DNA from 4 places in the Pseudomonas sp. PME37.24/025 genome. Region 3 is predicted to be linked to each of the others. Evidence: predicted binding sites of a transcription regulator. Region 3 holds the regulator's gene; each other region holds the start of a gene.
What was found. The regulator FliA, encoded in region 3, starts transcription of late flagellar genes. The targets are predictions, from matches to a motif close to CTAAAGTTTNNNNNNNNNNNGCCGNTAA.
Positions count from the first base shown of each region.

Region 1: the regulator FliA is predicted to act here: its motif matches at 3,496-3,523, upstream of motA (flagellar motor stator protein MotA).
Region 2: the regulator FliA is predicted to act here: its motif matches at 2,490-2,517, upstream of ACZ3HH_RS27290 (methyl-accepting chemotaxis protein).
Region 4: the regulator FliA is predicted to act here: its motif matches at 2,759-2,786, upstream of ACZ3HH_RS23325 (methyl-accepting chemotaxis protein).

Region 1 is NZ_JBVHNK010000002.1:430,113-437,866, forward strand. Features, by position in the region: gene asd (archaetidylserine decarboxylase) at 1-775, opposite strand, end outside; gene ACZ3HH_RS05115 (rhodanese-like domain-containing protein) at 795-1,610, opposite strand; gene ACZ3HH_RS05120 (HDOD domain-containing protein) at 1,894-3,426, opposite strand; gene motA (flagellar motor stator protein MotA) at 3,592-4,443, shown strand; gene motB (flagellar motor protein MotB) at 4,447-5,469, shown strand; gene ACZ3HH_RS05135 (toll/interleukin-1 receptor domain-containing protein) at 5,998-6,483, opposite strand; gene ACZ3HH_RS05140 (caspase family protein) at 6,483-7,442, opposite strand; gene ACZ3HH_RS05145 (TIR domain-containing protein) at 7,446-7,754, opposite strand, start outside.
Region 2 is NZ_JBVHNK010000019.1:56,533-64,286, reverse strand. Features, by position in the region: gene ACZ3HH_RS27295 (aldose 1-epimerase family protein) at 1-139, opposite strand, end outside; gene ACZ3HH_RS27290 (methyl-accepting chemotaxis protein) at 406-2,382, opposite strand; gene ACZ3HH_RS27285 (LysR substrate-binding domain-containing protein) at 2,568-3,488, opposite strand; gene ACZ3HH_RS27280 (NorM family multidrug efflux MATE transporter) at 3,646-5,043, shown strand; gene ACZ3HH_RS27275 (putative bifunctional diguanylate cyclase/phosphodiesterase) at 5,185-6,858, opposite strand; gene rep (DNA helicase Rep) at 7,122-7,754, shown strand, end outside.
Region 3 is NZ_JBVHNK010000015.1:43,802-51,555, forward strand. Features, by position in the region: gene ACZ3HH_RS24755 (DUF6124 family protein) at 1-50, opposite strand, end outside; gene flhA (flagellar biosynthesis protein FlhA) at 633-2,762, shown strand; gene flhF (flagellar biosynthesis protein FlhF) at 2,774-4,099, shown strand; gene fleN (flagellar synthesis regulator FleN) at 4,217-5,047, shown strand; gene fliA (RNA polymerase sigma factor FliA) at 5,044-5,784, shown strand; gene ACZ3HH_RS24780 (chemotaxis response regulator CheY) at 5,952-6,323, shown strand; gene ACZ3HH_RS24785 (protein phosphatase CheZ) at 6,354-7,142, shown strand; gene ACZ3HH_RS24790 (chemotaxis protein CheA) at 7,196-7,754, shown strand, end outside.
Region 4 is NZ_JBVHNK010000013.1:134,542-142,295, forward strand. Features, by position in the region: gene ACZ3HH_RS23315 (DUF6555 family protein) at 201-428, shown strand; gene ACZ3HH_RS23320 (metallothionein) at 501-665, opposite strand; gene ACZ3HH_RS23325 (methyl-accepting chemotaxis protein) at 1,036-2,718, opposite strand; gene ACZ3HH_RS23330 (Na+/H+ antiporter family protein) at 2,898-4,214, opposite strand; gene ACZ3HH_RS23335 (sensor histidine kinase) at 4,668-5,981, opposite strand; gene ACZ3HH_RS23340 (response regulator transcription factor) at 5,978-6,646, opposite strand; gene ACZ3HH_RS23345 (PepSY domain-containing protein) at 6,650-6,970, opposite strand; gene ACZ3HH_RS23350 (PepSY domain-containing protein) at 6,970-7,278, opposite strand; gene ACZ3HH_RS23355 (patatin-like phospholipase family protein) at 7,521-7,754, shown strand, end outside.

The DNA of each region.
Region 1 (7,754 bases), on a different contig from region 3:
CAAACAGCACGACAGCCGTAGAGCCGAGCTTGAAGCGACCCAATTCCGCGCCTTTCTCCAGATGGATCGGCGCACGGGCGGCTTCGTCGTAACGGAAGGTTTTCAGCTCGCGCTTGGGCGGTGTCACCAAGCCGGCCCAGACCGTTTCGATCGACGCCACAATCATCGCCCCCACCAGCACCACGGCCATCGGCCCGCGCTCGGTATCGAAAATGCACGCCACACGCTCGTTGCGAGCGAACAGTTCCGGTACGTTTTCAGCGGTGGTCTGGTTGACCGAGAAGATACGGCCAGGAATGTAGACCATTTCGCGCAGAGTGCCGGCCAGCGGCATGTGCACGCGGTGGTAATCCTTGGGCGACAGGTAAATGGTGGCGAAATCACCGCCCATGAATGGCGCTGCGTTGGCTGCGTCACCACCCAGCAGTTCCAGCACGCTGAAGCTGTGGCCCTTGGCCTGAAAAACGCGACCGTGTTCGATTGGGCCGAGCTGGCTGACGGCACCGTCGGCCGGGCTGAGGATCGCGCCTGGGGTTTGGTCCAGCGGGCGAGCGCCGTCTTTCAAGGCACGAGTGAAGAACGCGTTGAAGTGCTCGTAAGCCGTCAGGTCTTCGACCAGCGCCTGGGACATGTCCACTTGATAACGCTTGGCGAACCAGGCGGTAAAGGCGTTCTTGAACCAGCGCACGCGGCATTCGGCAATGCAGCCGGCCAGTCGCGAGAGCAAGTGGTGGGGCAGCAGGTATTGGCTGAGGATAAACAAACGCTTATTCATTAACTGTCCTTAAAAAACCTTAAATCTCTACGGGCGTGTCGGGATGGTTGCCCCATTCGCCCCAGGAGCCGGCGTAACCTTTGACTCGCGGATAACCGAGCGACTTGGCTACTAGATACGTGAAGCCAGAACGATGGTGAGTCTGGCAGTGGGTAATGACTTCTTTGTCTTTGGTGATACCGAGTTGTTCCAGGATTTTCGGCATGTCGGTGCGGATGCGCAGGTTGCGTGCCTGATCCATGCCGGCGGTCCATTCGAAGTTGACCGCGCCGGGAATGTGCCCGCCCTTGGCTGCCAGGACTTTTTCGCCGGAGTATTCCAGCGGCCCGCGTGCGTCCCAGATTGCCAGGTCGGTGGCACCGAGACGGCTTTGCAGGTATTCGCGGGTGGCGATGGGTTCGTCGTGCAGGGTCAGGGCGACCGGGCCGCCGACCGCTGGGGGGATCTGGATCGACATGGGCAAGCCTTCTGCCAGCCAGGCCGGGAGGCCGCCGTCGACATAGTGATAGTTGCTGTGGCCGATGACATCCAGCAGCCAGATAAAGCGCCCGGCCCAACCTCCGCCTTCGTCGTCATAGACGACGTAGACCGCATCGGGGTTGTGGCCCAGTTCACCGAATAATGCTTCAAGAGCGGCCTGGGTCGGCAGCAGGCCTGGTGCAGGCGCCTGACCCAGTTGAGTGCGTTTTGGATCGACAAAGCGTGCCCCGGGGATATGCCCTGCGGCATAGCGGGCGCTGCTGGTCAGGTCCACCAGAATCAGTTCGCGGGAGTCGAGACGCGGGAGCAGGTCGCTCGGCTCGATCACCAGCGCCAAGCCAGAGAAGTCAGACATGTGAGGTCTCCAGAGCACAAAGGGAGAGGATTGTAGCGCAGCGTCATGAGGGTCTGTTATCAGTTATTTCGGCACAGGAAACAACGGATGGCCAGGCACTGTGGCGAGGGGGCTTGCCCCCATACGGCTGCGAAGCAGTCGCAAATCCGCTGCATGCGGTGTGCCTGGCAGAACGAGGTTGCAGGTTTCAGGACTGCTTCGCAGTCCAACGGGGCGATGCGGCGTTCCGACAAGCCCCCTCACCACAGGTTTTGGCCTTCACTTAACTGACTGGCATCTGCCCCTAGCGGTGGCTAAAGCTGTGCAGGGCCTTTTCGATGCACTGCGCGGTTTTGCCGAATGCTTGCACGGTAATTTCCGAGAACTGTCCGCCGCCCTGATCCGCCACCACGATCATGATCACCCGACCGTTGTTGACCAGGGAACGCAACAGCAGGTGTTCACCGCTGAACTGTTTACGCAGGCTGGCCGGCAACAGGGCCGAAAATTGTGCGTTGTTGGCTGGCGTCAGGCGCACCTGGGCCTGTTGCGCGAGAAGGCGCTGCAGCACGGTGCTTTGGCTGACCACTAGGTTCAGGCCGGCTACTTCTTTTGGCAGCCCGGCAGTCTGGTGCACGCGCAGATTGGCGTGCGTGCGGTCGGCCATCAGGATCATCACCCGCCGCATGCCGCACGCCACCAGGGCGTCTCGGGCCGATGTGGTCAAGTGCATGGCATTGGTAAAAGGGCTCGGCTCCACCAGCAATTCGGCGCATTGTTTACGCCACTTCGCCAGGTCTTCGGCGGTGGGTGCCGGGGCCGGCAGCAAACCAGCGTGAACACGGTTCATGCCCGAAGGCCAGATCAGCGCTTCGGCCGGGTGCCACAAGTCCGGCATGGCATGTTGGCGGGCGCTGTTGGCGGCTTGCTGGTGCAGTTGTTGCTGCACCTCATCCATCGGCATTTGCAGGTAAAGGCTGGTGAGGTATTGCCAGCGTTCACAGTGGGGGTTGTCCCACGCTTGCTGTGCCGACAATGCCAGACCATTGGCCAGCAGCACGGTATTGGCGGGCTGATTGAGCCAGCGTCGCAACGTAGGGTCGTCATCGAGGCGGTTCTGTTGGCGCAATGGGTGATCGCTGTCGCGAGCGATGCGCAGGACTTTCACCAGCTCGCGTTGTTCGCTGCGCAGCAGCCGATAACCCTGCTGCACCCAGATCGGCAAACGCCAGACATCCACCAGCGCCTGACAGATTTCCAGCAGGCGCACACCGAACAATTGCTTTTCGACTTTGCGCGCCGACTCACCTTCATGGATGACCCGCAGCTCCCATTCTTCAAGCAATTGTGGATGGGTCAACGCCATGGGCCACAGCGGCGAAAGAAACAGCAGGCTGCCCCAGTGGATGTCCTGCCACAACCGCGCCAGGCGACCGGCAAAAAAACCATTGGCCTGTTGGGTGGCGTGCTGGCTGATCAGTTGAAGCTGGCGCAAGGCGACAGGGATTTGCGATTGGGATTGGGCGGGCAGGCGCTCGAGCAATTCTTCAGTGCGTTTCAAGCCGAGACGATTGATCGCCACTTCAAGGTTTTCAGCGGGCTCGGTCATGCTGCCATGGGTGTGGCGGTTGGCTTCGCGAATCACGCTCAAGGCCAGGGCCGGGCTGTCCTGCATCAGTTCGGCGATGTCTCGCAGTGAACTGCGGTTATCGCGGATGGCTTTGCTGACCCGATCGTGACTGGCTTGCGGAACCGGCAGGCGCACACCATCGAGAAGCTTGACCCAGCCTTCGAGCGTGGTTGGTTTTGGCGTTGGGACGTTCGTTTCGTTAGCCATGTCTGGACGCAATCATCGTCTGCATTACCTATCCCTGCGCGGGTCAAAATAGCTTTTCACCTGAACTGGCTATAGTCTGGCGCAGTTTTGCCGATAAGTAGAAGAAGAGATTTTTTAACTTCCGAATATGACCTTGAACCCGACTCAGTAAGTGCTCTCCTACCTATGGCTAAAATTATCGGCATCATCGTCGTATTCGCGAGCGTGCTCGGCGGATACGTGCTTTCCCACGGCAAGATTGCCGCTCTTATCCAGCCTTTCGAGGTGATGATTATCGGGGGGGCGGCCCTTGGCGCATTTCTGCAGGCCAACCCTGGTTACATGACGATGCATGTGCTCAAGAAGTCCTTGGGCATGTTCAATTCGCGTTTCAACCACACCTTCTACCTGGAAGTGCTGGGCCTGATTTACGAGATCCTCAACAAGAGCCGCCGCGAAGGCATGATGGCGATCGAAGGCGACATCGAAGATGCCGCCGCGAGCCCGATTTTCGCCAAGTACCCGGCGGTGCTCAAAGACGAACGCATGACCGCGTTCATCTGCGATTACCTGCGCATCATGTCCTCCGGCAACATGGCTCCCCATGAGCTGGAAGGCCTGTTCGACATGGAACTCTACAGCCTCAAGGAAGATCTCGAGCACCCGTCCCACGCGGTGAACGGCATCGCCGACGCCATGCCCGGTTTCGGTATTGTCGCGGCAGTATTGGGTATCGTGGTGACCATGGCTTCCCTCGGTGAAGGCGACCAGAAATCCATCGGTCTGCACGTGGGGGCGGCACTGGTCGGTACCTTCTTCGGTATTCTTGCGGCTTACGGTTTCTTCGGCCCGCTGGCCCACTCCCTGGCTCACGACGCCAAGGAAGAACTGAACGTCTACGAAGCCATCAAGGCCTCCTTGGTAGCTTCGGCTTCCGGCATGCCGCCATCGCTGGCGGTGGAGTTCGGTCGCAAGGTTCTGTACCCGGCGCACCGTCCTAGCTTCGCTGAGCTGGAACAAGCGGTTCGCGGTCGCTAAGTCATGGAAAATAACCAGCCGATAATCATCAAGCGCGTCAAGCGCATCGCCGGCGGGCATCACGGGGGGGCCTGGAAAATCGCCTTCGCGGACTTCGCGACGGCGATGATGGCGTTCTTCCTGGTGCTGTGGCTGTTGTCCACGGCAACGCCGGAACAGAAGATCGCCATTGCCGGTTACTTCAAGGACCCGGTCGGATTTTCCGAAAGCGGCACGCCGTACATCATCGATCTGGGCGGCTCGCCGACCCTGGCGCCGGAGAACACCCTCAACCCCGAGGTGAAATCCCAGCCTCAGCCAGACAAGGTGACGATCGACTCCGAACAGGTCGAAGGCATGGCCGAGCAGGTCGAGAAAGAGCGCCTGGAATTGCTGCTGCAAGAGTTGCAGAACAAGGTCGAAGAAAACCCGCAGTTGCAGAAGTTCAAGGACCAGATCCTCTTCGAGATCACTCAGGACGGTTTGCGCATCCAGATCGTGGACGCCGAAAACCGCCCGATGTTCGACTCCGGCAGTGCGCGTCTGAAGCCGTATTTCGAAGACATCCTGCTGGCCATGGCCGACACCATCAAAGCGGTGCCGAACAAGATCAGCATCAGCGGCCACACCGATGCCAAGCCGTACTCGGGCACCGGCGACTTCGGCAACTGGGAGCTCTCGGCCAACCGCGCCAACGCGGCTCGCCGTGCATTGATCGCCGGCAGCTATCCGGACTCTCAAGTAGCGCGAGTCGTGGGCTATGCCTCGTCGGCGCTGTTCGACCGGGAGAACCCGTTCAACCCGGTCAACCGCCGAATCGACATCGTCGTGCTGACCAAGAAAGCCCAGCGTGCCATCGAAGGTTCGCAAGGTGCCGAACCTGCGCCAGTGCCGACGCAAGGGCAGGGTGGCCCAGGCGAAGTGCCTGCGCCGCCAGCCGATCCGAATGCCTTGCCGGCGGATAAGGAACCGCTGCCGGCTCATGAGCTTCGGGAGCGGTTGAATCTGTTTGATGCTCCGAAGTCAGCAGAACCACCGAAGCAGTGACCTACAAAAAAGCCGACAGCGATGTCGGTTTTTTTGTCTCTGTCTTTTGTGAAGTGGGAGATTGCCTGTTGTTCAGTGAGTGCCGATCTCAATGGCTCCATCACGCGACTTGTCGATCTTGAATGCAGGCAAAAAAACGGTGTCTGAATACGGTGCGATGGTGACGGCTGTAGGAACGATCTGAAATTTCGCGCAGGGGTTGATAAAGACCATTCAAGAAGCCTTCAGTCTCAATTAATTCATTTTTTTCGCACGGTATCAAAGGTGCTGATAGCGTGTGTAAATCCTGTTATTTGGCCGTGAAGAGTGCACTGTAACGTAGAGACTCTTCAGTCATACCTACCTTTGTGGCGAGCGAGCTTGCTCGCGCCGGGCTGCGTAGCGGCCCCAAAAATCTGACAATCATTGCCGATTTTTGTGAGCGCTACGCACTCAAGCGGGAGCAAGCTCCCTCTCCACAGGTTTCTCACTGACTCAAGACTCTCTTAGGTGAACAGCATTGCGCGATCCGCGGCTTTTTTGCGTCTGTCAGAAACCGCGTCGGATGCGGTTCTTGAGTTGGTCGTGGAACAGGTCTGCATTTCCTTTGTAGATGCCGCGAACCGACTCACTGATCGATTCCAGTCCTATCGAGCGTTTGGTTATTACCTCCTCACGATAAGCATCAATGAAAAAATTGATGTCCGTATCGCCGCTCAGTTTCGGCCATTTGTCGAGGTACAACGGTAAAGCGCTGGGGCCTATCTGGTACGAGCAGATGCGGCGGTTGCTGATGGTCGCTTCTCCGATTTCGAACGGCACCCACCAGGACTGTGCGGTGTTCTCCGAAATCACGGCGAGCAAGTGCGTGCACGCGGTGATGTTGCGGGTGATGACCCCGGTGATGTCGTCAGTGGTCTGTGATTCCTGATCCAGCACGTCGAAGTAGGTCTTGATGTTGGCCTGAATAAGACGGGTGTTGATGGCGATGGCGTGGGGCCGATCGCTATGGCGGTAGCTGATAAACACAGGCATCAGAAATGTCCCTTGATCGCGAGTTCTCGGTAATAGGCGCCGAGGGCGGTGAGGCGGCAACCGGTGGAATGGATGGCGGCGTAGTACATGTGTTCGGCGTCCACCGGTTCGATCAGGCTGTGGCGATTGCACTTTTGCAGTTGGGCGAAGACTTCGCCGTGTTCTGCATCGAACGTGGCTTCGGTAGGTTCGTAGCTCGGATCGAGGGCAAACATTGACTCCGCCTCTTCGAACCAGTCAGGCAGTTTGCGCAGAATCTCTTTGGGGATCAGCGGCGAGACTTCTCGCAATGAAATGAACTGCGACACATTGGTCTTGAACACCGGGCGCTGTTCCCACGCGTCGAGAGCGTTGTCGACGAATGAGTAGAGGCTGCCGGGCGTGATTTTCCCCAGGATGTTCGCCGCACCGCCGTGCAGTGCCTGCAGTAACAGACCCGTGAAGATCCCGTGGTTGGCGCCTTCCATCGCCGGCTCTGCCTTTTTGCACGCGGTGAGGATGGTCATGCCTTCGCACACCATGCTGCTTTCGCTGCGCAGCGCCCGTACTTCGCCCGCCGAGCCCGCCTGGCAGCAGTCGAGAATAATCACTCTGTTTTTGATTTTTACGGCTTTGGCCGCCCAATTCAGGATGTCACTGATGCGAATTCCATCCTTGGCGGATTTGTAGTCCTGGGGGATCAGCATGCCTTCGTCCGTATCGACGTCGAAGTTGCCATGACCGGCGAAGTACAGCAGTGCAACGCTGCAATCGCCTGAAAACAATTCCTGGATATGCCCTTCGAGCTTTTCACGGCTCAGATAATCTTCGGCGGAGGTCAGGACCAGGTTCTTGAAATTCGGATCGCCATTGGCGTCGGTTTTCAGCACCGAAGCCATGGCCATCGCGTCGTTGTTGCAGCCATTCAGTTGTGAAACATGGCTGTAGTTATTAATGCCGATGAACAGTCCCTTGCGCATGGTTCAGCCCGCCGCGTGAGTGCGAATGGCACTGATGATGCTATTGGTGTTCCACGCACACTCCGCGTGCGCCGCCCGGCGTACTACCGTGGAAATCCGCTCCGCACCAAACGGCTTGATCGCGATGATCACCTTGTTCATGCGCCTGGCGATCTCGATTTCCTTGTTGATCCACTTGCTGTAGGTCGAATACATCCCCGCCATGATCAGCACTGCCGAGCACAGCCGCATCTTGTTTTCGATGGCTTCTTCAAGTTGTTTGTCTGTTTTTGCGCCGATGATCGGGTTGTCCGGTGGCACCGAAAAATTCTT
Region 2 (7,754 bases), on a different contig from region 3:
TTTTTGCCCCGAGTTGCTGGCTGGTGATTTGCCAGTTCTGGGCAGCTTTGTCGGTGTCGAGCAGGACGTAGTCCCAAGCCATGGCCTGGGAAGCAGCGGACAGTGCGCTGAGAGCAACGAAGAGTTTGAGTGGAGTCATGGCAGCAGCCTTTCTTGGAGTTGTGCCAATTTTATAGACTTGAAGAAACGTTTCAGCAAGCATAAAAATCGAGACATCGGTACAAATGCCAAGAAAGACATCTCATGAGGAGTTGAGCCCTGGATTTGGACAAATCGGGGATTGAGTTAATGCCATCGCGAGCAGGCTCGCTCCCACATTTGGATCGAAGGTGAACACAGAGTTTGTGAACACCCGAGATCAACTGTGGGAGCGAGCCTGCTCGCGATGGCGATTTCGGCAGCGACTCAGCGAAACCGGTCAACCTCATGCCGCAAATCCGCCGCCAGCTTCTCCAGCTCTTTGGCAGTCACCGCCAGGTTCGACACCACTTCGCGCTGCTCACTGTTCGCCAAAGCAATGCTTTGCAGATTGCTGCTGAGCAAGGTCGCGGTGCTGCTTTGCTCTTGGGTCGCGGTGGTGATGGCGGCGAATTGCTGACCGGCCGAGCGGCTTTGTTCATCGATCCGCGCCAGCGCCGAAGCGACATTGGCGTTGCGCGACAAACCTTCCTGCATCAACACATTGCCCTGCTCCATGGTGCTGATGGCGTTGCCGGTTTCCTGCTGGATGCTTTGAATCATCCCGGAAATTTCGTCAGTGGCCTGGCGGGTGCGTGAAGCCAGGTTGCGCACCTCATCAGCCACCACCGCAAACCCACGACCTTGTTCACCGGCGCGGGCGGCTTCGATGGCGGCGTTGAGCGCCAGCAGGTTGGTTTGCTCGGCGATCGCGGTAATCACCCCGACAATGCCGCCGATTTCCTGAGAGCGCTGCCCCAAGGTATTGATCACCGTCGCGGTGCTGTTCAGCGCGCCGGCGATTTGCTCCAGGGATGAGGACGCTTCGTCCATCGACGTACGACCGATCTGAGTTTGCTGTGCGTTTTCCTGCGCCAGACGCTGGGTGTTGCCCATGTTGTCGGCGATGTTCAGCGAGGTGGCGCTGAATTCTTCCACGGCGCCGGCCATGCTGGTGATTTCGCCGGACTGCTGTTCCATCCCGTCATAGGCACCACCGGACAGACCGGACAACGCCTGGGCACGGCTATTGACCTCTCCCGAGGCTTTACGGATGTGCTCGACCATGGTCGACAGGGCCTGGCTCATCTGGTTGAAGGCGCGGGCAAGCTGGCCGATCTCATCATTGCTCGACACGTTCAGGCGAACACTCAAATCACCGGCCCCCAAGGCTTCGGCTTGACGCACCAGATCACCCAGTGGCGCCAGTTTGCTGCGCAGCAACCAGACCGCCGCACCGACCGCCAGCAGCATCGCCAGCAGACTGCCAATCGCCAATTGAATACCGACGCTCCAGGTCACGGCGCGGATTTCGCTTTTCGGCATGCTCGCCACCACCGACCACGGCCCGCCTTCGAACGGCACGGCAACACTGTAAAAGTCTTGCGACTTGTCGTTCCAGAAGTCGCCTTTGCCCGGTGTCTTGGCCAAACCGACGATGCTCGGGACCGCTTGATCCGGCGCTTGTACACCGGCAATCGGCACCAGCCATTTGCCTTGTTCATCCAGCAACGCCAGGGAACCGGTCTGGCCGATGCGGAAGCGTTTGAGGTTGGCGAACTGCGCGTTCTGCGCGTCGGTGTAATCGAATCCTACGTACAGCACGGCAATGATCTTACCGCTGCTGTCACGTACGGGGGTGTACTGCGACATGTAGAAGCGTTCGAAAAGCAACGCTCGACCCACGTAGCTCTGCCCCGCCATCAAACGGGCGTAAGCCGGGTTCGCGTGGTCGAGCAAAGTGCCAATGGCGCGGCTGCCGTCTTGTTTGGTGACATTCGTGCTGACCCGAATGAACTCCTCACCACTGCGCACGAACACGGTCGCGACGCCTGCGGTCATCTGCTTGAACTCGTCGACCTCTGCGAAGTTGTTGTTCAACACTTCACTGCCCAAGTGCAGGCCCGGGGTCTGCACACCCGCCACGGCCACCGGCTCATCCGGATGCACGCTCAAACCGGCGCTGAAGCGCTTCTCGAACAGGCCGGCAAGGCGCTGGGTGCTTTCACGCAAGGTGCCGTGAAAGGTGCTCAACTGATCGGCAAGCAAGCGCGCCTCACTGGCCAGATGCTCTTCGCGGGTGGCGAGGTTGGCCGAGTCAAGCGAGCGCAGGGCGAATACTGTGCTGCCGCTGATGACAATCGCCAGAATCAAGGCAAGCGCAAGACCCAGCTGTGAGGCAATCCGAGCACGAGGTTGAGACATGACAGCTCCTGACCCAGTGGCCGGATCATTCTGACCCCATCGCACACTCGGCAAAATTTCTGATTGTGGGGAAAACATGGAACCTGCACGAAGGTTCCATCAGCAGATTTTCGGCGGCAAAGCTGAATACTTGAGTAGTTAACGGGGATATGGCTCAAGGCCGCCATTGCGGCGACTCCATCGATTCAGCCAAGGCGTTCGACATCCGGTAATTCCATGGCCCGGACTTCGCCTTGCAGGAAATCGCTGAGACGGCGCAAACGCTCTCCGCCGGGGCGGGTTTTCGGCCAGACCAGGTAATAATTCTCACCACTGGCGACGGCCGTCGGCCACGGCAAACTCAGACGTCCCTGTGCAACATCCTCCGCCACCATCAGCAAATCGCCCATGGACACGCCGTATCCCCGGGCAGCGGCGATCATGCCCAGCTCCAGCGTATCGAACACCTGCCCGCCCTTGAGCGAGACCTGATCGGTCAAGCCCATGCGCTCCAGCCAGTTGCGCCAGTCACGGCGGTCCGGCGTCGGGTGCAGCAGCTCAGTACTGACCAGGCGCGCAACGTCCCACGGTTGATCCTTCAGAAGATTCGGCGCGCCCACCGGAATCAGCTCTTCGGGGAACAGCAAAGTCGCCTCCCAGTCCGGTGGAAAATGCCCGTTGCTGAGAATGACGGCGCAGTCGAAAGGTTCGTGGTTGAAGTCCACTGTATCGATGTCCATCCAGGCGCTGGTCAATTGCACCTCGTTCCCCGGACGCAGGTGCCGAAAACGACTGAGCCGCGCCAACAGCCAACGCATGGTCAGGGTCGACGGGGCTTTCATGCGCAGGATGTCGTCTTCGGCGCGCAAGGTATTGCAGGCCCGTTCAAGGGCGGTGAAGCCTTCGCGAATGCCAGGCAGGATCAGCCGCGCCGATTCGGTCAGTTGCAGGTTGCGCCCGCTACGGTGAAACAGCCGACAGGCAAAATGCTCTTCGAGCGTACGAATATGCCGACTCACCGCACTTTGCGTGATCGACAGTTCTTCGGCGGCGCGGGTAAACGAGCTATGCCGCGCCGCCGCTTCGAATGCTCGAAGGGCATACAAGGGAGGAAGACGACGGGACATCAGGAAAGCTCCTACAGCGTGATTGCTTCAACTTATCAGAAACTCTCTCGCATGAGTTTTAATCATGCCACCCATCCTTTTTATCCCTTTGTGCAAACCCCGCAGAGCGCCGAGAATCGACGCTTCCTGTTCTCTCTGACAATCGAGCGTGATGATCATGCAGCATCCAGCGCGTATTGAACTCTGGGCCATCCTGCGGCTGGCGGGGCCGTTGATTGCCTCGCAGTTGGCGCACATGTTGATGGTCCTCACCGACACGTTGATGATGGCGCGCCTGAGCCCCGAAGCACTGGCCGGCGGCGGCCTGGGCGCGGCGACGTATTCATTCGTGTCGATTTTCTGCATCGGCGTGATCGCCGCCGTCGGCACCCTGGTGGCGATTCGTCAGGGCGCAGGCGACATCATTGGCGCGGCGCGGCTGACCCAAGCCGGGTTGTGGCTGGCCTGGTTGATGGCGCTGGTGGCAGGTTTGCTGCTGTGGAACCTGAAACCGGTGTTGCTGCTGTTCGGCCAGACCGAAACCAACGTTCAGGCGGCTGGCCAGTTTCTGTTGATCCTGCCGTTCGCCCTGCCCGGCTACCTGAGCTTCATGGCGCTGCGCGGCTTCACCAGCGCCATCGGCCGGGCGACGCCGGTGATGGTCATCAGCCTCGCCGGTACCGTGGCCAACTTCCTGCTCAACTATGCGTTGATCACCGGTATGTTCGGTCTGCCGAAAATGGGCCTGGTGGGCATCGGTCTGGTCACGGCGATCGTTGCCAATCTCATGGCGCTGGCGCTCGCGCTGCACATTCGTCGGCATCCGGCCTACGACGCATATCCGTTGCGCCAGGGTCTGTCGCGGCCCAACCGTCAATACTTGAAGGAATTGTGGCGCCTGGGCCTGCCGATTGGCGGCACCTATGCGGTGGAAGTCGGCCTGTTTGCCTTCGCTGCGCTGTGCATGGGCACCATGGGCAGTACGCAACTGGCGGCGCACCAGATCGCCCTGCAAATCGTCTCGGTGGCGTTCATGATTCCGGCGGGGCTTTCCTACGCAATCACCATGCGCATCGGTCAGCATTACGGTGCCGGACAACTGCTGGATGCGCGGCTGGCCGGACGGGTCGGGATCGCCTTCGGCGCTGCGGCAATGCTTGGCTTCGCGATGGTCTTCTGGCTGCTGCCGCATCAGTTGATCGGCTTGTTCCTGGACCACAACGACCCGGCGTTCCGCGAAGTCATCAACCTGGCCGTGAGCCTGCTGGCGGTGGCGGCGTGGTTCGAACTGTTCGACGGCACACAAACCATCGCCATGGGCTGCATCCGCGGGCTCAAGGATGCCAAGACCACGTTCCTGGTGGGTTTGGGTTGCTATTGGCTGATCGGCGCACCGGCCGCCTGGTGGATGGCCTTCCATTTGAACTGGGGGCCAACGGGGGTCTGGTGGGGTCTGGCGCTGGGGCTGGCGTGTGCGGCGGTGAGCCTGACGCTGGCGTTTGAGTGGAAGATGAAACGGATGATTCGGCGCGAGCCGTCGTCAGGGGCGAGTTTTCAAATCGCCCAGCCAGATTGAGATCCCCTGTGGGAGCGGGCCTTTGTGGCGAGGGAGCTTGCTCCCGCTGAGTCGCGAAGCGGCCCCAAATGCTATGCGACTGCTTCGCAGCCGAGCGGGAGCAAGCTCCCTCGCCACAAAAGCACCCACAGTTGTTTGTGCTTAGCTCACGACTTCCAGTGCGGGCTGCTGACTGGAACCGAACGTCAAATACTCCACCAACTCCGCCAACGGCAACGGCTTGCTGATCAGGTACCCCTGAACCTGATCGCAACCAAACCCGCGCAACAAATCCAGCTGCTCCGCTGTTTCCACACCTTCGGCGACCACTTCGAGATTCAGGTTGTGCGCCAGGTTGATCATGGCGTGAACCAGTTTGCGATTCTCTTCCCGTTCTTCCATGCCGCCGACAAAGCTCTTGTCGACCTTCAACAAGGCAATCGGCAGGCTGTTGAGGTGCACGAACGAAGAGAACCCGGTGCCGAAATCATCCAGCGAGAAGCGCACGCCCAAACGCCCGAGAGCGTCCATGGTCTGTTTGACCAGATCGCTGCGACGCATCACCGCGGTTTCGGTCAGTTCGAATTCCAGCCATTGCGCCTCGACGCCACGCTCGGCAATCAGCCGACTCAGGGTCGACAGTAATTGGCTGTCCTGAAACTGCCGGAACGACAGGTTGATTGCCATGTGCAGCGCTGGCAGACCTCGTTCCCGCAACGCCTGCATGTCCCGCAGGGCCCGGGAAATCACCCAGTAACCCAGCGGCACGATCAAACCACTTTGCTCGGCCAGCGGCACGAATTCGCTGGGGGGCAACAAGCCGCGTTCGCCATGACGCCAGCGCACCAACGCCTCAAGGCCAACGATCTGGCCGTCCTCAAGGTTCAGGCGCGGCTGGTAATGCAATTCCAGCTCATCGCGGCGCAAGGCCCGGCGCAGCTCGCTTTCGAGGTCGGCGATGCTGCGGGCATTGCGATTGATCCGTTCGTTGAAGATGTGAAAGGTGCAGCCCTGAGTGCTCTTGGCCTGCTGCATGGCGATGTGCGCATGCCACATCAACGGGTCGGCTCCGGCCTGCGCTCGCGCGTGAGCGATGCCGAGGCTGGAACCGATCAACAGGCTTTCGCCGTCGACCCAATAGGGTTCGGACAGGGCTTCGGTAATGCGTTCGGCCATCCATTCGGCACGCTGAGGGGCGCGGCGGGTGTCGATCAGCAGGGCGAATTCATCGCTGCCCAGCCGCGCCAGTTGATCGCTGGCCTCCAGCTGGCTTTTCAGCCGCGAGACCACTTGCAGGATCAACCGATCGCCGGCCTGGTGGCCGAGGGCGTCGTTGGCGTGTCGAAAGTTGTCGAGGTCAAGGTGACCGAGGGCCAGGCCGCGACCGTCGTTTTCGGCCAGACGCGCCGCCAGCAAGGTCTGGAAACCCTGACGGTTGGCGATACCGGTCAACGGGTCCTGCTCGGCCAGGCGCTGCAAAGTGTTTTCCAGCACGCCGCGCTCACGTACATGACGCAGGCAGCGGCGCAACATGCCGGGATCCAGCAGATTGCGCACCAGCCAGTCGCTCACACCGTCGGGCGGCGCCAGCGGCTCGTGTTCGAGCAGCAACACAGTCGGCAGGTTGCAACGGCCGGGTGCTGGCTGGAGAGCAGGAATCGTCAACAACACCGCGCTGCGGTTGTCATCGAACAGGTTGCTGACCGACTCCCAGCTCGGCGCGCTGAGCAGCACAGCCGAACTCCCCATCGGAGCCAGACACTCGCGCAACAACGCTGCCCACACCGGCTCTTCGGCCAGTAGCAGCAAACGCAAGGGTTCGACAGGCGTAGACAAGCTAGCTCCCTAGACTCTGCAAAGATGTAGGCGGCGGGCATTATGCCGCGCAGGTAACCAATGACAACATGACATCGGTTATCAAACACGACTTTGGCGTATTGAATACGAACATTAGACGCAAATTCACTGCGCATCCTGCGTGAAAGTAGCAAAACCGGCAAATAGAGATAGCGTGTTGCGTCACAAGTCGGAGAGAGCAGCACAATTCGCTGAGCCTGTTAAAATGCCGGCCCATTTCGCTAATGACTCCCTGACTTCGTATGTCCCGACTCAATCCCCGGCAGCAAGAAGCCGTGAACTACGTCGGCGGCCCTCTTTTGGTGCTCGCCGGCGCAGGCTCCGGCAAGACCAGCGTGATCACCCGCAAAATTGCGCATCTGATCCAGAGTTGCGGCATCCGCGCCCAGTACATCGTCGCCATGACCTTTACCAACAAGGCCGCGCGGGAGATGAAGGAGCGGGTTGGCACGCTGCTCAAGGGCGGCGAAGGCCGCGGCCTGACGGTCTGTACCTTCCACAATCTGGGCCTGAACATCATCCGCAAGGAACATGTGCGGCTGGGCTACAAACCGGGCTTCTCGATCTTCGACGAGACCGACGTCAAAGCCCTGATGACCGACATCATGCAGAAGGAATACTCGGGCGACGACGGCGTCGACGAGATCAAGAACATGATCGGCTCATGGAAAAACGACCTGATCCTGCCGCCTGAAGCCCTGGAAAACGCCCGCAACCCCAAGGAACAGACCGCCGCCATCGTCTACACCCACTACCAGCGCACGCTCAAGGCGTTCAACGCGGTGGACTTCGACGACCTGATCCTGCTGCCGGTCAAACTGTTCCAGGAACACGACGATATCCTGGAAAAATGGCAGAACAAGGTCCGCTACCTG
Region 3 (7,754 bases):
TAAGGGGATGCCGGATCGGTTTCCGGTGGGTTGGGTGTTGGTTTGAACATAGATGAATCTCCAAATCAGAAAAGAGGAGCCATCATCCTTCGCTACCAAACGAAGGGGTGGTGGCCATACGAAGGTTGGTAGACCGGTGACTTGGAAAACCGGCGCGCCCGAAGGCGCCCTGCGCATGGCCACCATAAACGCAGGCCGAAAAGGCTCTGCATCAGGTGCGCTATGCACGCAAGTCAAACCGGGCTACCAAACCCGATCGCTGTTTTTCAGCGACAGGGAAACGATAGAGCCCGGCCCTTAGGCGCACAAGCCGGCGGATTCTGGCGTAGTCGTAGGCAACGACGCAAGGATGTGTAGCCTGGGTGAGTGTCTGGAGATGTCGATTAAACATGTCTGTTTAAAATCAAAAGATCGCAGCCTTCGGCAACTCCTACACGGATCGCACGTTACCCGCGATGTTGCGGTGTAAACCCAATCCGTAGGAGCTGTCGAAGGCTGCGATCTTTTGATCTTCCGTGACTCGCGCAACCCTCTATTTTCCACCCCGGCAAAAGTTGGAAGGCTTCTTGCAATAGCCGCCCTGCGCCTGCTTCAGGCGTCAAAAGTTTGCTTCAAAGGAACGGGGAATACCGGTGGATCGCTCTCAGTTAATCAACACTGCACGCACAAACGTTGCCGACCTCAGTCGGGGCAATCTGGGTGTGCCGCTGTTGCTGCTGGTCATGCTGGCCATGATGATGTTGCCGGTGCCGCCGTTCCTGCTGGACGTGTTTTTCACCTTCAACATTGCCTTGTCCATCGTGGTGTTGCTGGTCTGCGTGTACGCCCTGCGACCGCTGGATTTTGCGGTGTTCCCGACCATTTTGCTGGTGGCGACGTTGCTGCGACTGGCGCTGAACGTGGCCTCGACACGGGTGGTGATGCTCCACGGTCAGGACGGTCATGCCGCCGCCGGTAAGGTGATTCAGGCCTTCGGTGAGGTGGTGATCGGCGGTAACTACGTAGTCGGTATCGTGGTCTTCGCGATTTTGATGATCATCAACTTCGTTGTGGTGACCAAGGGTGCCGGGAGGATTTCCGAGGTGAGCGCGCGCTTCACCCTCGACGCGATGCCTGGCAAACAGATGGCGATCGACGCCGACTTGAACGCCGGCCTGATCGATCAGAACCAGGCGAAATTGCGCCGGATGGAAGTGGCCCAGGAAGCCGAGTTCTACGGTTCGATGGACGGTGCCAGCAAGTTCGTGCGCGGTGATGCCATCGCTGGCCTGCTGATTCTATTCATCAACCTGATCGGCGGCATGGCGGTCGGTATCTTCCAGCACGGCATGAGCTTTGGTGATGCCGGCAAGGTTTATGCGCTGTTGACCATCGGTGACGGTTTGGTGGCGCAATTGCCATCACTGCTGTTGTCGACTGCCGCTGCGATCATGGTGACCCGTGCTTCCGGCTCGGAAGACATGGGCAAGCAGATCAATCGTCAGATGTTCGCTTCGCCGAAAGCCCTGGCAGTGGCCGCTGGCTTGATGGCGGTGATGGGCCTGGTGCCGGGCATGCCGCACTTCTCCTTTCTGAGCATGGCGGCCCTGGCGGCCGGCGGTGCTTACCTGTTCTGGAAGAAGCAGAACGCGGTCAAGGTTCAGGCCCTGCAAGAGGTCAAGCGTCAGCAGGAACTGCTGCCATCGCCGGCCCGCGCGCAGGAAACCAAGGAGCTTGGCTGGGATGACGTGACGCCGATCGACATGATCGGCCTGGAAGTCGGCTACCGCCTGATTCCGCTGGTGGATCGCAACCAGGGTGGTCAGTTGCTGGCGCGGATCAAGGGTGTGCGTAAAAAACTCTCCCAGGACCTGGGCTTCCTGATGCCGACTGTGCATATCCGTGACAACCTCGACCTGGCGCCCAGCGCCTACCGCCTGACCCTGATGGGCGTGATCCTGGCCGAGGCCGAGATTTATCCGGACCGCGAGTTGGCGATCAACCCGGGGCAGGTCTACGGCACGCTCAACGGCATCACCGCCAAAGATCCGGCTTTTGGTCTGGAGGCGGTCTGGATCGAAATCAGCCAGCGTGCCCAGGCCCAATCCCTGGGTTACACAGTGGTCGATGCCAGTACGGTAGTGGCAACGCATTTGAACCAGATTCTGTACAAGCACTCCAGCGAGCTGATAGGCCACGAAGAAGTCCAGCAACTCATGCAATTGCTGGCCAAAAGCTCACCGAAACTGGCAGAAGAGTTGGTGCCGGGGGTGGTTTCGCTGTCGCAACTGCTCAAAGTCTTGCAGGCATTGCTGGCCGAACAAGTGCCGGTACGAGACATTCGCAGCATCGCCGAAGCCATCGCGAACAACGCCGCCAAGAGTCAAGATACTGCCGCTTTGGTGGCCGCGGTGCGCGTCGGCGTATCTCGCGCAATCGTGCAAAGCATTGTAGGTACTGAGTCGGAGCTGCCTGTGATCACCTTGGAACCAAGGTTGGAACAAATATTGCTCAATAGTCTTCAGAAGGCAGGACAAGGCTCGGAAGAGGGTGTTCTGCTGGAGCCAAGCATGGCAGAGAAACTGCAACGCTCGTTGATCGAAGCGGCGCAGCGTCAGGAAATGCAAGGTCAACCGGTGATTCTGCTGGTGGCCGGTCCGGTTCGCGCGATGCTCTCGCGATTCGGCCGACTGGCAGTCCCGGGTTTGCATGTGTTGGCTTATCAGGAAATTCCTGACAACAAGCAAGTGACCATCGTTGCGACAGTAGGGCCCAACGGCTGAGGTAGTGGTTTATGCAAGTTAAGCGTTTTTTCGCCGCCGATATGCGTCAGGCCATGAAACTGGTTCGTGATGAGCTGGGCGCCGATGCCGCCATCATTGGCAATCGCCGGATCGCTGGCGGTGTCGAGCTGACGGCTGCCCTGGATTACAAATTGTCGGCGCTGGCCCCGCGTGTTCCGAACATGGAACTCGAGGACGAGCTGCGCAAGACCCAGTCGCGGATCGTCACCGCCCAGGCCGAACTGAGCCTGCGTAGCGATGGCGAGAGCGACAAAACCACCAATCGCCAGTTGTTCGCCGGCCTGCCGTTGACCGCCGCCGAGCCACTGATCGAGCCAACGCTGGCAGAACCTCGGCGCCCGGCACCTGCGCCTGCCGCGGCGACCGGCGTCGACCCGCGTGCGTTCGACTCGATGCGTTTCGAGCTCAACAGCCTGCGTGAACTGATGGAAGTGCAACTCGGCTCGCTGGCCTGGAATCAGCTGCAAGGCAGCCGTCCGGCGCAGGCCAACCTCTGGCGTCGTCTGCAACGCATCGGCCTGTCCGGCCCGTTGTCGCGCGATCTGCTGGCACTGATTACCGACATTGAAGAACCCCGTCAGGCCTGGCGCATGTTGCTCGCGCACCTGGCGCGGATGATTGCCACCCCGGAAGTCGAGCCCTTGGAAGAGGGCGGTGTAATTGCGATGGTCGGCCCGGCTGGCATGGGCAAGACCACCACGCTGGCCAAGCTCGCGGCCCGCTATGTGCTCAAGTACGGCGCGCAGAACATCGCGCTGGTGAGCATGGACAGCTACCGCATCGGCGCTCAGGAACAGCTCAAGACTCTGGGCCGCATCCTCAACGTGTCGGTCACCCACGTCGACCCGGGCCAATCGCTGGTGCAGGCGCTGGAGCCTTTGCTGCGCAAACGCGTGGTGCTGATCGATACCGCCGGCCTGCAGGCCAGCGATCCGGCACTGCGCATGCAGCTCGAAAGCCTGGCCGGACGAGGGATCAAATCAAAAAATTATCTGGTCTTGGCAACCACTAGCCAAAAACAGGTTCTAACCGCCGCTTATCACAGTTACAAGCGTTGCGGGCTAGCTGGCTGCATCCTGACTAAACTGGATGAAACGGCAAGTCTGGGTGAGGTGTTGAGCCTGGCCATCAGTCATGAATTGCCGGTGGCTTACCTGACCGATGGCCCGCGGATCCCGGATGACTTGCATCTGCCGCGTCGTCATCAGTTGGTCAGCCGCGCCGTTAGCGTGCAAATGCAGGAAGAACCCAGCGAAGAAGCCATGGCTGATATGTTCGCTGACCTCTACCACAGTCCGACCAAGCGGGTTGGCTGAGGTATTAATGAACAGTTTTTGTACCTACATCGATGGTCTGCCAATGCATTGTTCAGTTGGTGAACGCGCAGCCAGTAATGTGGCCTCCGTCTAAGTAAGACAAGGTAAAGAAATAACATGGGCAGCATGCATCCCGTACAGGTGATCGCGGTGACCGGCGGCAAAGGTGGCGTCGGGAAGACTAACGTGTCAGTGAACTTGTCCCTGGCTCTAGCTGAGCTCGGCCGGCGCGTCATGCTGCTGGATGCCGATCTGGGGCTGGCGAACGTTGACGTCCTGCTGGGGCTGACACCCAAACGTACTTTGGCCGATGTGATCGAAGGCCGGTGTGAGCTGCGCGACGTGCTGCTGCAAGGGCCCGGCGGTATCCGCATCGTCCCGGCCGCGTCCGGCACCCAGAGCATGGTTCATCTGAGCCCGGCCCAGCATGCCGGCCTGATCCAGGCCTTCAGCGACATCGGCGACAACCTCGACGTATTGGTGATCGACACCGCTGCGGGCATTGGTGACTCGGTAGTCAGTTTCGTGCGCGCAGCCCAGGAAGTCTTGCTGGTGGTGTGCGACGAACCAACCTCCATTACCGACGCCTACGCGCTGATCAAACTGCTGAACCGCGACTACGGCATGAATCGTTTCCGTGTCCTGGCCAACATGGCGCAGAGCCCGCAGGAGGGCCGCAACCTGTTCGCCAAGTTGACCAAGGTCACCGATCGTTTTCTTGACGTCGCCTTACAGTACGTCGGTGCGGTGCCTTACGACGAAAGCGTGCGCAAGGCCGTGCAGAAGCAGCGTGCCGTCTACGAAGCCTTTCCCCGTTCCAAGTGCGCTCTGGCATTCAAGGCCATTGCGCAGAAGGTCGATACCTGGCCGCTGCCGGCCAACCCGCGTGGGCATCTGGAATTTTTCGTCGAGCGCCTCGTGCAACAAACGGCAGGACCCGTCCTATGACAGCCAGTGGTTACAACCTCTACAAGAATTCGGCACGTGACGCGCAGTACGAACTAATCGAGCGTTACGCGCCACTGGTCAAACGCATTGCCTACCATTTGCTGGCGCGTTTGCCGGCCAGTGTCCAGGTTGAAGACCTGATCCAGGCCGGCATGATCGGCCTGCTTGAAGTATCAACCAAATACGACGCCAGCAAAGGCGCGAGTTTCGAGACGTACGCGGGCATTCGAATCCGCGGCGCGATGCTCGATGAAGTGCGCAAGGGGGACTGGGCGCCACGTTCGGTTCACCGCAATACCCGCATGGTCAGCGACGCGATTCGCTCGATTGAAGCTAAAACCGGCCGTGACGCTAAAGATCACGAAGTTGCGGCCGAACTCCAATTGAGTCTCGACGATTATTACGGGATTTTGAACGACACTCTCGGCAGCCGGTTATTCAGTTTCGACGATCTGTTGCAGGACGGCGAACACGAAGGGCTGCATGAGGATGGCGCCAGTGCTCATCTCGAGCCGTCACGCGATCTGGAAGATGAACGCTTCCAGGCGGCGCTGGCGGACGCGATTGCCAATTTGCCGGAGCGTGAGCGACTGGTGTTGGCGCTGTACTACGACGAAGAGTTGAATCTCAAGGAAATCGGTGAGGTCCTGGGGGTCAGCGAATCGCGGGTCAGCCAGTTACACAGCCAGTGCGCGGCCCGTTTGCGGGGGCGTTTGGGGGAGTGGCGAGCGCGCTGAAGGCAGTGTGGGGACACTGCGAATGGAGCCGGTGTGGTGTTGAACCGCGCCGGTCTCGATCTGTTGTGCTCCAGACAGTCATTGAGTGCTTTGCCGGATTGATTGAAATGGCGCGTCCAGGTGCTGGACGCGTTTAAGACTGCTTGGAGGTCGAATTGAACAAGAACATGAAAATCCTCATCGTTGATGACTTCTCAACGATGCGGCGGATCATAAAAAACCTGTTGCGTGACCTTGGGTTCACCAACACGGTCGAGGCTGACGATGGCATCACTGCCATTCCGGTTCTCAACAGCGGGGGCATCGACTTTCTGGTAACGGACTGGAACATGCCTGGCATGACCGGCATCGATCTGCTGCGTCACGTGCGCGCCGATGAAAAGCTCAAGCACCTGCCGGTGCTGATGGTGACCGCTGAAGCCAAGCGCGAGCAAATCATCGAAGCCGCTCAGGCGGGTGTGAACGGCTATGTGGTCAAGCCATTCACTGCTCAAGCGTTGAAAGACAAGATTGAAAAGATCTTCGAACGCATCGGTTGATGTGCAAAGCCAGTCCGTCACGGGGGAGCTATGGAGCAAAACGAATCTTCACAGGGCGATTTCGAATCGACCCTGAAAAAACACGCGGTCGAACTGGTCGAAAGCCTTGAAAAAGGCAGGTTCGGCGACGCTGTGCAACTGATCCATGAGCTCAACCAGACCCGTGACCGCGGCCTGTATCAGGAAGTGGGCAAGCTCACCCGCGAGCTGCATAGCGCGATCGTCAATTTCCAGATTGACCCGCACATGCCGCAAGCCGAGGAAGTGTCTCAGATCACCGATGCCACTGAGCGCCTGGGTTATGTGGTCAAGCTGACCGAGGCTGCGGCCAACCGCACCATGGACCTGGTGGAAAACGCCACGCCGCTGATCAACGGCCTGAGCGATGAAGCTCAGGCGCTGAGCACGGATTGGGGACGGTTCATGCGTCGCGAAGTCGGGGCTGAAGAGTTCCGTGAACTGGCCCGGCGGGTTGACGGTTTCCTGACACGCAGCAGCGAAGACAACCGTGTCGTGTCGAGCAACCTCAACGACATTCTGCTGGCCCAGGATTACCAGGACCTCACCGGTCAGGTGATCAAACGCGTGACCCAGTTGGTCACCGAAGTTGAAAGCAATCTGCTCAAGCTCGTGCTCATGGCCAGTCAGGTCGACCGCTTTGCGGGTATCGAACATGACCATGAAGCGATGCTGGCTGAAAAAGATCCACAAAAACATCTCTCGCAGGGTGAAGGTCCGCAGATTCATGCCGATAAAAGAGAAGACGTTGTGTCCGGTCAGGACGATGTGGACGATTTGTTATCCAGCCTAGGATTTTAGAGTTTTAGCATTTTAGGTTTTTTAGGTTTTTAGACCTCAGGAGCACCCCCTTAATGAGCTTCGGCGCCGATGAAGAGATCCTTCAGGATTTCCTGGTTGAGGCCGGCGAGATTCTAGAGCAACTGTCCGAACAGCTGGTCGAGCTTGAAAGCCGACCGGATGATGCGGATTTGCTCAATGCAATTTTTCGCGGTTTTCACACTGTAAAAGGGGGCGCCGGCTTCCTCCAGCTCAATGAGCTGGTGGAGTGCTGTCACATCGCCGAGAACGTGTTCGACATCCTGCGCAAGGGTGAACGACGCGTCGACTCGGAACTGATGGACGTGGTTCTCGAGGCACTGGACGCGGTGAACGGAATGTTCAGCGAAGTCCGCGAACGCAGCCCGATCACGGCTGCCACGCCTGAATTGCTGGCTGCTCTGGCCCGCCTGGCCGAGCCGCAAACCGGCGATGAAGCGGCACCTGTCGCTGAGGTGGTGCAAGAGCCGGCCGCTGAAAGTGAATCCGGCGACATTACCGATAACGAATTCGAACAACTGCTGGACTCGCTGAATGCCGTCAAGGCTCAGGCCGAGGCACCTGTGGTTGCTCCGCCTGCCGCCGATACGGCGA
Region 4 (7,754 bases), on a different contig from region 3:
CAGAACATTCAACATAAATGCCGACTGTGACGGTTCCGCCGGCGCACCTTGGGCCATAGGCTAGGATCATCGGGGGTCAGGAAGGCTCCATGATCACGAGGCGTCCGACTGTCGCCAGTCACTGTCACCGTCCGACATTCGACTGAATTTTCCCCGCGCCTCGCGATCCCTCTATTACAACAGGGAGGAATACAGGCTTTATGAACAATGCAAAACTTTTCGTTATTGAATACACCCTTCATGGCCAGCCCAAGTCTTTCATTATCCGCCTGGACAAAATGGACAATGCAGAGGCTTGGCACTGGGCAAGTTGCGACGCCGGAGTCGGCCGGATCCCGCGCTTTGGCCGTGAACGGGTGCAAAAGACCAGTAAACCGCTGGCGGAAAAATTCGGCATCGAAAATGTTACCTGGCGACCGGCAAATTGAGCTTTGAGAGAAAGGGCAAACATTCAAACTGAAAGTGGAGCCTGGACGGCTCCACTTTGTTTGGCTGGACTGTCAGTGTTTGGCACACTTGCAGCCTTTGGTGGAGCATTCTTCGCCGTGTTCGTGATGTTTGGCGCAGCCTTCACAGCAGTAGTGCTTGCCGTGGCGCGCGATCGGATGTTCGCCCAGTTTGCAGGAACATTTGGGGCAGTCGCAGATACTTTCACTGTCGATCATGAGTCTGACTCCATTGTTGTGGTCGTCAAGGTGCCACGGGTGCGCGACACCTGAAGCAAATGACCGCCCGTTCCGCAAACCAGTTCAAACAAACGCTAGGACGGTGTTTGCTTACTAATGAGGGTAGTCGCGATGCGGCGACTCATGGACGAACACCGTCCTGTGGTGAGGGGGAAACCCTGATGCCGGTAAGTCAAGGCGCAGAACCTGTGGGAGCGTGGCTTGCCCGCGAAGAACGATGACGCGTAAACCCTGAAAAACTGCGGAGCATTCTTCGCGGGCAAGCCACGCTCCCACAGGATTTCCGTTGCTCAAATTTCTTGACTTACCGGCATTGGAGTAAGCCCCCTCGCCATACGAGCACGATCAATCAGATACGGAACTGCCCGACCAGTTGCCCCAGGCGCTGACCGAGAGCAGCCAGGCTGCGCGAGGTCTGGGCGCCGAGTTGGGTTTCGTCGGCGACGCTGTCTACCGCCACGGCAATTTGATGCACGCTGCGGTTGATTTCTTCGGCCACGGCGGTTTGCTCTTCGGCGGCGCTGGCAATCTGGGCGTTCATCGAGTTGATGGTGCCGATCAGCTGAGCCATGGCATCCAGAGATGCCCCCGCCTCGTTGGCCTGGGCCGACGTGCCGTCGCCGGCCTCGCTGGAGCGGCGCATGGCCTCGACTGCCGATTGGGTGCCGGCCTGCAAGCGGTCGATCATGCCCTGGATTTCCTGGGTGCTGATTTGCGTGCGACTGGCCAATGCCCGCACTTCGTCGGCGACCACCGCGAAACCACGCCCGGCCTCACCGGCGCGGGCCGCTTCAATGGCGGCGTTGAGCGCCAGAAGGTTGGTCTGTTCGGCGATCGAACGAATCACCCCGAGTACACTGACAATCGACGACACGTCTTTCTGCAAGCTGTCGAGGGACACGCCACTGCTGCGAATGTCGTTCACCAGCGCATGAATCTTCACGATGCTGCCGGCCACCACGCGCTTGGCGGCTTCGCCCTCTTCGTCGGTCTGCTGGGCAGCGACCGCCGCGTTTTGTGCGCTTTTGGCCACTTCCTGGGCCGCCGCCGACATTTCGTTGATCGCCGTGGCCACCTGATCGGTTTCGTGACGCTGACGCTCCATGGCCTGATCCGAGCGCTGGGCCTGATCGGAGACCTGATTCACCAGCCCGGTCAGTTGCGAGGTCATTTCGGTGATCTGGCGCACCAGGCCGTGGATCTTGTCGACAAAACGGTTGAACGAACCGGCCAGTTCGCCAAGTTCATCCTGGCTGGTGATGGTCAGGCGCCGAGTCAGGTCGCCCTCGCCCGCCGCGATGTCGTCGAGGTTGGCTTTCATCAGGTTCAGCGGACGCAGAATGGTGTTGGCCAGCAGCATCCCGGCAGCGGCGATCAGCAGCAATACCACCACCGCAATCCCGACAATGCTCAGCACCACGCCTTGCATGCGTTCCTGGACCTTGGCCTCAACCACCACCACCTGCGCTTCGATGCCGTCGAGGTTGACCGAGGTGCCGACCGCCATGTCCCACTTCGACAGGTATTCGGTGTAGCCGAGTTTGGGCACCAACACTTGCGTGTTACCGGGCAGCGGCGAACTGTATTGCAGGTAGTGAGTACCGTCCTTGGCGACTTTCACCAGCTCACGGTTGACGTAGACGCCGTTCGGGTCGCGGTTGTCCTTGAAGCTCTGACCCACGCCTTCGGCGCTGCTGGCCTTGAACAGGCGCACGGTATTGGAGTCGTAGCCGAAGAAGTAGCCGTCCTTGCCGTAGGTGATGCTCGACAGCAACTTGATCACCTGCGCCCGCGCCGCGTCATCGCCGGGAGCAGCCGCGTCGTACAGCGGTTTGATCGAGGTCATGGCCACGGCAACGTAACTTTGCAGGGTCGCCTTGGCATCGCTGAGCAGTCGCTGACGGGTTTCCTCGACTTCCTTGCGAGCCTGTTCTTGCAGAATGAACAGCGTGGTCAGGCTGATGACCAGCGCAAAGAGCAGCACCGGGAGGACGGCAAGGGACAGGACTTTAGCCTTCAGGCTCATGCGCATGACGTTCACTCTTTTGATTTTTTTGGCGTGGTTAAAGGCTTTAACGGCAGGCCAATTCAAAAGTTGAACGCGGTCATTGCGGGAGCGTGGCTTGCCCGCGATTCAGGCGCCGCGGTTTATCAGGCACACCGCGTAATCGTTCATTGCGGGCAAGCCACGCTCCCACAAGGTAAATGTGGTTACAACACCATCGCTGCCACCCAGCCGAACACCAGCAACGGCAGGTTGTAGTGCAGGAAGGTCGGGACCACGGTGTCCCAGATGTGGTGATGCTGGCCGTCGATGTTCAGGCCGGAGGTCGGGCCCAGGGTCGAGTCCGACGCGGGTGACCCGGCATCGCCCAACGCACCGGCGGTGCCGACGATGCACACGATGGCGATCGGGCTGAAGCCCAACTGCACGCACAACGGTACGAAAATCACCGCCAGAATCGGAACAGTGGAAAACGACGAGCCGATGCCCATGGTCACCAACAGGCCCACCAGCAACATCAGCAGCGCGCCGATGGCTTTGCTGTGGCCGATCCACGAAGCCGAGGTTTCGACCAGTGTCTGCACTTGCCCGGTGGCTTTGATCACTTCGCCAAACCCGGACGCGGCGATCATGATGAAGCCGATCATCGCCATCATCTTCATGCCTTCGGTGAACAGGTCATCGGTGTCGCGCCATTTGACGATGCCCGACACCGAAAAGATCAGGAAGCCCACCAGCGCCCCGATAATCATCGAGTCCAGCAGCAACTGAACAATGAACGCGACGGCAATGGCCAGACCGGCGATCATCAGGCTCATTGGGTTGTACTGCACCGCGACCTGTTCGACCTGCTCGATCTTTTCCAGGTCATAAACGCGCTTCTTGCGGTAGCTGATGAACGCTGCCGCGAGGCCAAAAACCATGCCCAGCGCCGGAATGCCCATGGCACGGGTGACGTTGATGCCGCTGATATCCACGCCACTACGGGCGACGTTGGCCAACAGGATTTCGTTGAGGAAGATGTTGCCGAACCCCACGGGCAGGAACATGTACGGCGTGATCAGACCGAACGTAATGACGCAGGCAATCAGTCGACGGTCCAGTTGCAGTTTGGTCAGCACATATAACAGTGGCGGCACCAGCAACGGGATAAAGGCGATATGGATCGGCAAGATGTTCTGGGAGGCGATGGCCACCACCCACAGCAAACCGATCAGCAGCCATTTGACATTGCCGCCCCCGTTGGCGTGCTGACGATCGACCATGGCCAAGGCTTTGTCAGCCAGCGCATGGGCCAGGCCGGACTTGGCGATGGCCACGGCGAATGCGCCGAGCAAGGCGTAAGACATCGCCACCGTCGCCCCGCCGCCAAGGCCATTGTTGAAGGCTTTCAGGGTCGCGTCGATGCCCAGGCCACCGGTCAGACCGCCCACCAGCGCGCCCACGATCAGCGCGATTACCACATGCACGCGGGACAGGCTGAGGATCAGCATGATGCCGACCGCGGCAATTACTGCATTCATTATTGCTACCTCAAAAACAGCGCGGTGAGGCAATCACCGCCAAACGGAATGAGTCCGGCCGGCAGTCTGCACAGGCCGCCAGCGGATTAAAGAAAAAGGGTTTTATTAGAGGGCGCGCACTGTGCCGGAGCATTGCCGCCTTGTCAAAGCCAAAGCCAACCCTCGTAGGCGCTGTTGAAGGCTGCAATCCTTTGATTTTCAACGACCTTGATGACGCCAGAAGATCAAATGATCGCAGCCTTCGGGTCAAGTCGACCCTGCAAGCCAATCGCGGGCAGGCTCGCTACCACAGGGTTAGTGGTTGTCCGCAAAATTTGCAGGCAACTCAGATCCAATGTGGGAGCGGGCCTGCCCGCGATGAGGTCATAACATCCAACATCTATGTTGACTGTTACATCGTCATCGCGGGCAAGCCCGCTCCCACAGGGTTAATTGGCGTTCTTCAGATTGGGGTCAGCGTTTGGGCAACTCGATCATCACCATCAACCCGCCCCACTCGCTTTCCTGCAACTTCAACACCCCGTCCCACGTGCCGACGATGTCGCGCACGATGCCCAACCCCAGCCCATGTCCATCCGTCTGTTCATCAAGCCGGGTACCGCGGCTGAACACCTGAGCGCGCTGGTCTTCGGGAATCCCCGGTCCATCGTCTTCCACGCTCAACTCAAACCTTTCTGCCGTTTCGACCACGCTCAACCGCACCTCGGCATCCGCCCATTTGCAGGCGTTATCCAGCAGGTTGCCGAGCAACTCCAGCAGATCTTCGCGATCCCACGGCAGTTGCAAACCGGCAGGCGCGCGGTAGCTCAGCTCAAGATGTTCACCATGAATCATGTTCAACGTGGCCAGCAACCCCGGCAGCTCGGCATCGCAATCAAACAGCGCCCCCGGCAGCGCATCGCCGGACAGCCGGGCGCGGTTGAGTTCGCGATTGAGCCGTTGCTGAACCTGTTCCAGTTGTGCCTGCATGACTTTGCGCAGCTGCGGGTGAGCATCGAGTTTTTCGCTGGAAGCCAGGCTCAACAACACCGCCAGAGGGGTTTTCAAGGCATGGCCAAGATTGCCCAGCGCATTGCGCGAGCGCTTGAGGCTGTCCTCTGTATGGGCCAGCAAATGGTTGATCTGCGCCACCAGCGGTTCCAGCTCCAGTGGCACTTCTTCGTCGAGTTGCGAGCGCTGGCCCTGCTGCAACTGGGCGATTTGCTCACGTGCCCTTTCCAGCGGGCGCAAGGCGCGGCGCACGGTGATCCGTTGCAGCAGCAGAATCAGCAGCAGCCCAACCAGCCCCAACCCCAGACCGACCTGCTGCATGCGACAGAAACTCTCGCGCACCGGGGTGTAATCCTGGGCGACGCTGATGGAAATCGCCTGCCCCAGCCGGCGGTAGTCCGAACGCAGCACCAGCAGCTGCTGCCCTTCCGGCCCCAATTGCAGGTTGCTTTGCAGACCTGCGTGTTCGAGCCGCGGCAGGTCCTGATCCCATAACGAGCGGGAGCGCCAATGGCTGTCGGCAAAGTCGATACGAAAGTAGTGCCCGGAAAACGGTCGCTGATAGGCCGGCGACAAGTGCCGCTCATCCAGTTGCAATCCCTGCGGCCCACGCACCAGCGCCACCAACAGGTTTTCGCTGTCGTTGCGCAGCCCGGCTTCGAGGTAGCGCTGCAAACCCATTTCGAACAGCCACAGGCTGGTTTGCGCCAGCACCAGGCCGACGATCACCATCACGCTGATCAGGCCCAGGCTCAAACGTCGCTGGATCGACCTCACTGGGCTTGCCCGCCGAACAGGTAACCCTGACCGCGACGGGTTTCGATCACGCTGCGGCCGAGCTTGCGTCGCAGGTGATTGACGTGGACTTCCAGCACGTTGGAATCGCGCTCGGTTTCACCGTCGTAGAGGTGTTCGGCGAGGTGGCTTTTGGAAAGGATCTGTTCGGGGTGCAACATGAAGTAGCGCAGAAGGCGAAACTCGGCGGCGGTGAGCTGGATGTCGGCGCCGTCGCGGGTCACGCATTGGCGACCTTCATCCAGATGCAGACCGGCGGCCTTGAGCGTCGGCTGATTAGCGTGACCATGGGAGCGGCGCAACAATGCCTGGACTCGCAGGTGCAGCTCTTCAGGGTGAAACGGTTTGGTCAGATAATCGTCGGCACCGGCCTTGAGGCCTTCGATCCGCTCGGCCCAGGAACCGCGCGCGGTGAGGATCAGCACCGGCGTGGCCAAGCCCCCGGCTCGCCATTGCGCCAGCACGTCAAGCCCTGGCAAACCCGGCAGGCCGAGGTCGAGGATGATCAGGTCATAGGGCTCGCTGCTGCCCTGGTACACCGCATCACGGCCGTCGGCCAGCCAGTCCACGGCGTAACCCTGCCGGTTGAGGCCAGCCATCAATTCGTCGGCCAGCGGCACGTGGTCTTCCACCAGGAGCAAACGCATCGATCAGTCTTCCTTGTCTTTCAGTAAATGCCCGGTGGTGGCGTCAAGGTCCAGCTCGCGCACCACGCCTTCGGCGGTCAGCAGCTCGACCTCATAAACGTAGACGTCGTGCTTCTCTTCAAGCTCGGCTTCCAGCAGTTTGGCCCCGGGATAGAGGTCCAGCGCTTGCTGCAAGAGCTGCTCCAGCGGCAGGATCACCCCTTGTTGGCGCAGGCGCAGGGCCTCGTCCTGATCCAGGTCGCGGGCCATGACCACCGAGCAAAAAGCCAGGAGCGCCAGCGCCATTCGACTGCTGGCACGTCGATTTAAAGAAAACACCTTCATTACGTTTCCTGATGATCCTTGAGAACCTGCCCGCTGACAGCGTCCAATTCCAGGTCCCACTCAAGGCCCTGCGGGTCGCGCAGTTCCACCTGATAGATGTACTTGCCGTACTCTTCTTCGAGCTCGGTTTCGGTGATTTTGGCGCCGGGATGTTTGGCCAATGCCGTGGCGTTGAGCTTCTCGAAGGACACAATGGTACCAGCGTCGCGCAGTCTCAGGGCTTCGTCGGGGCCCAGGTCGCGCGCGTGGGCAATGCTGGCGGTCATGGCGATGATGGAGGCGGTGAACAGGGCAGTCAGGATTTTCATCAGTGTCTCCGTATTTTTTTATGTGTTGCTACGAGAGCTACCTTAGTGATTCGAACTTAACTGAAACTGAATTGCCATCATTGGGACTGGCACCACGACATCGCAGCCATACACAAAACCTGTGGGAGCGGGTTTGCTCGCGAAGGCGGTTCAACATTCAACAAAAATGTCGACTGTGACACCGCTTTCGCGAGCAAGCCCGCTCCCACATAATCCCCCGCCTGCCAGACATCGAGACCGGTATGACCGCGATCCACATCAAGTTCCCTTCCCTGACTATCAAGGCCGGCCCGCGTGCCTTGGCGCGCATCCGTGCAAATGGCTTGAGCGCCGCTGATGTGGGCACGTTGCCGGGCGCCGCCGGTGGCCCGAAAGCGTTGGGGATTCAGGGGCTGGATCTGGCGCTGTTCGGCGAGTGGCTGCCGGCGGCGCCCCGGGAACGTTCGCTGATCGGCGCGTCGGTGGGCTCTTGGCGG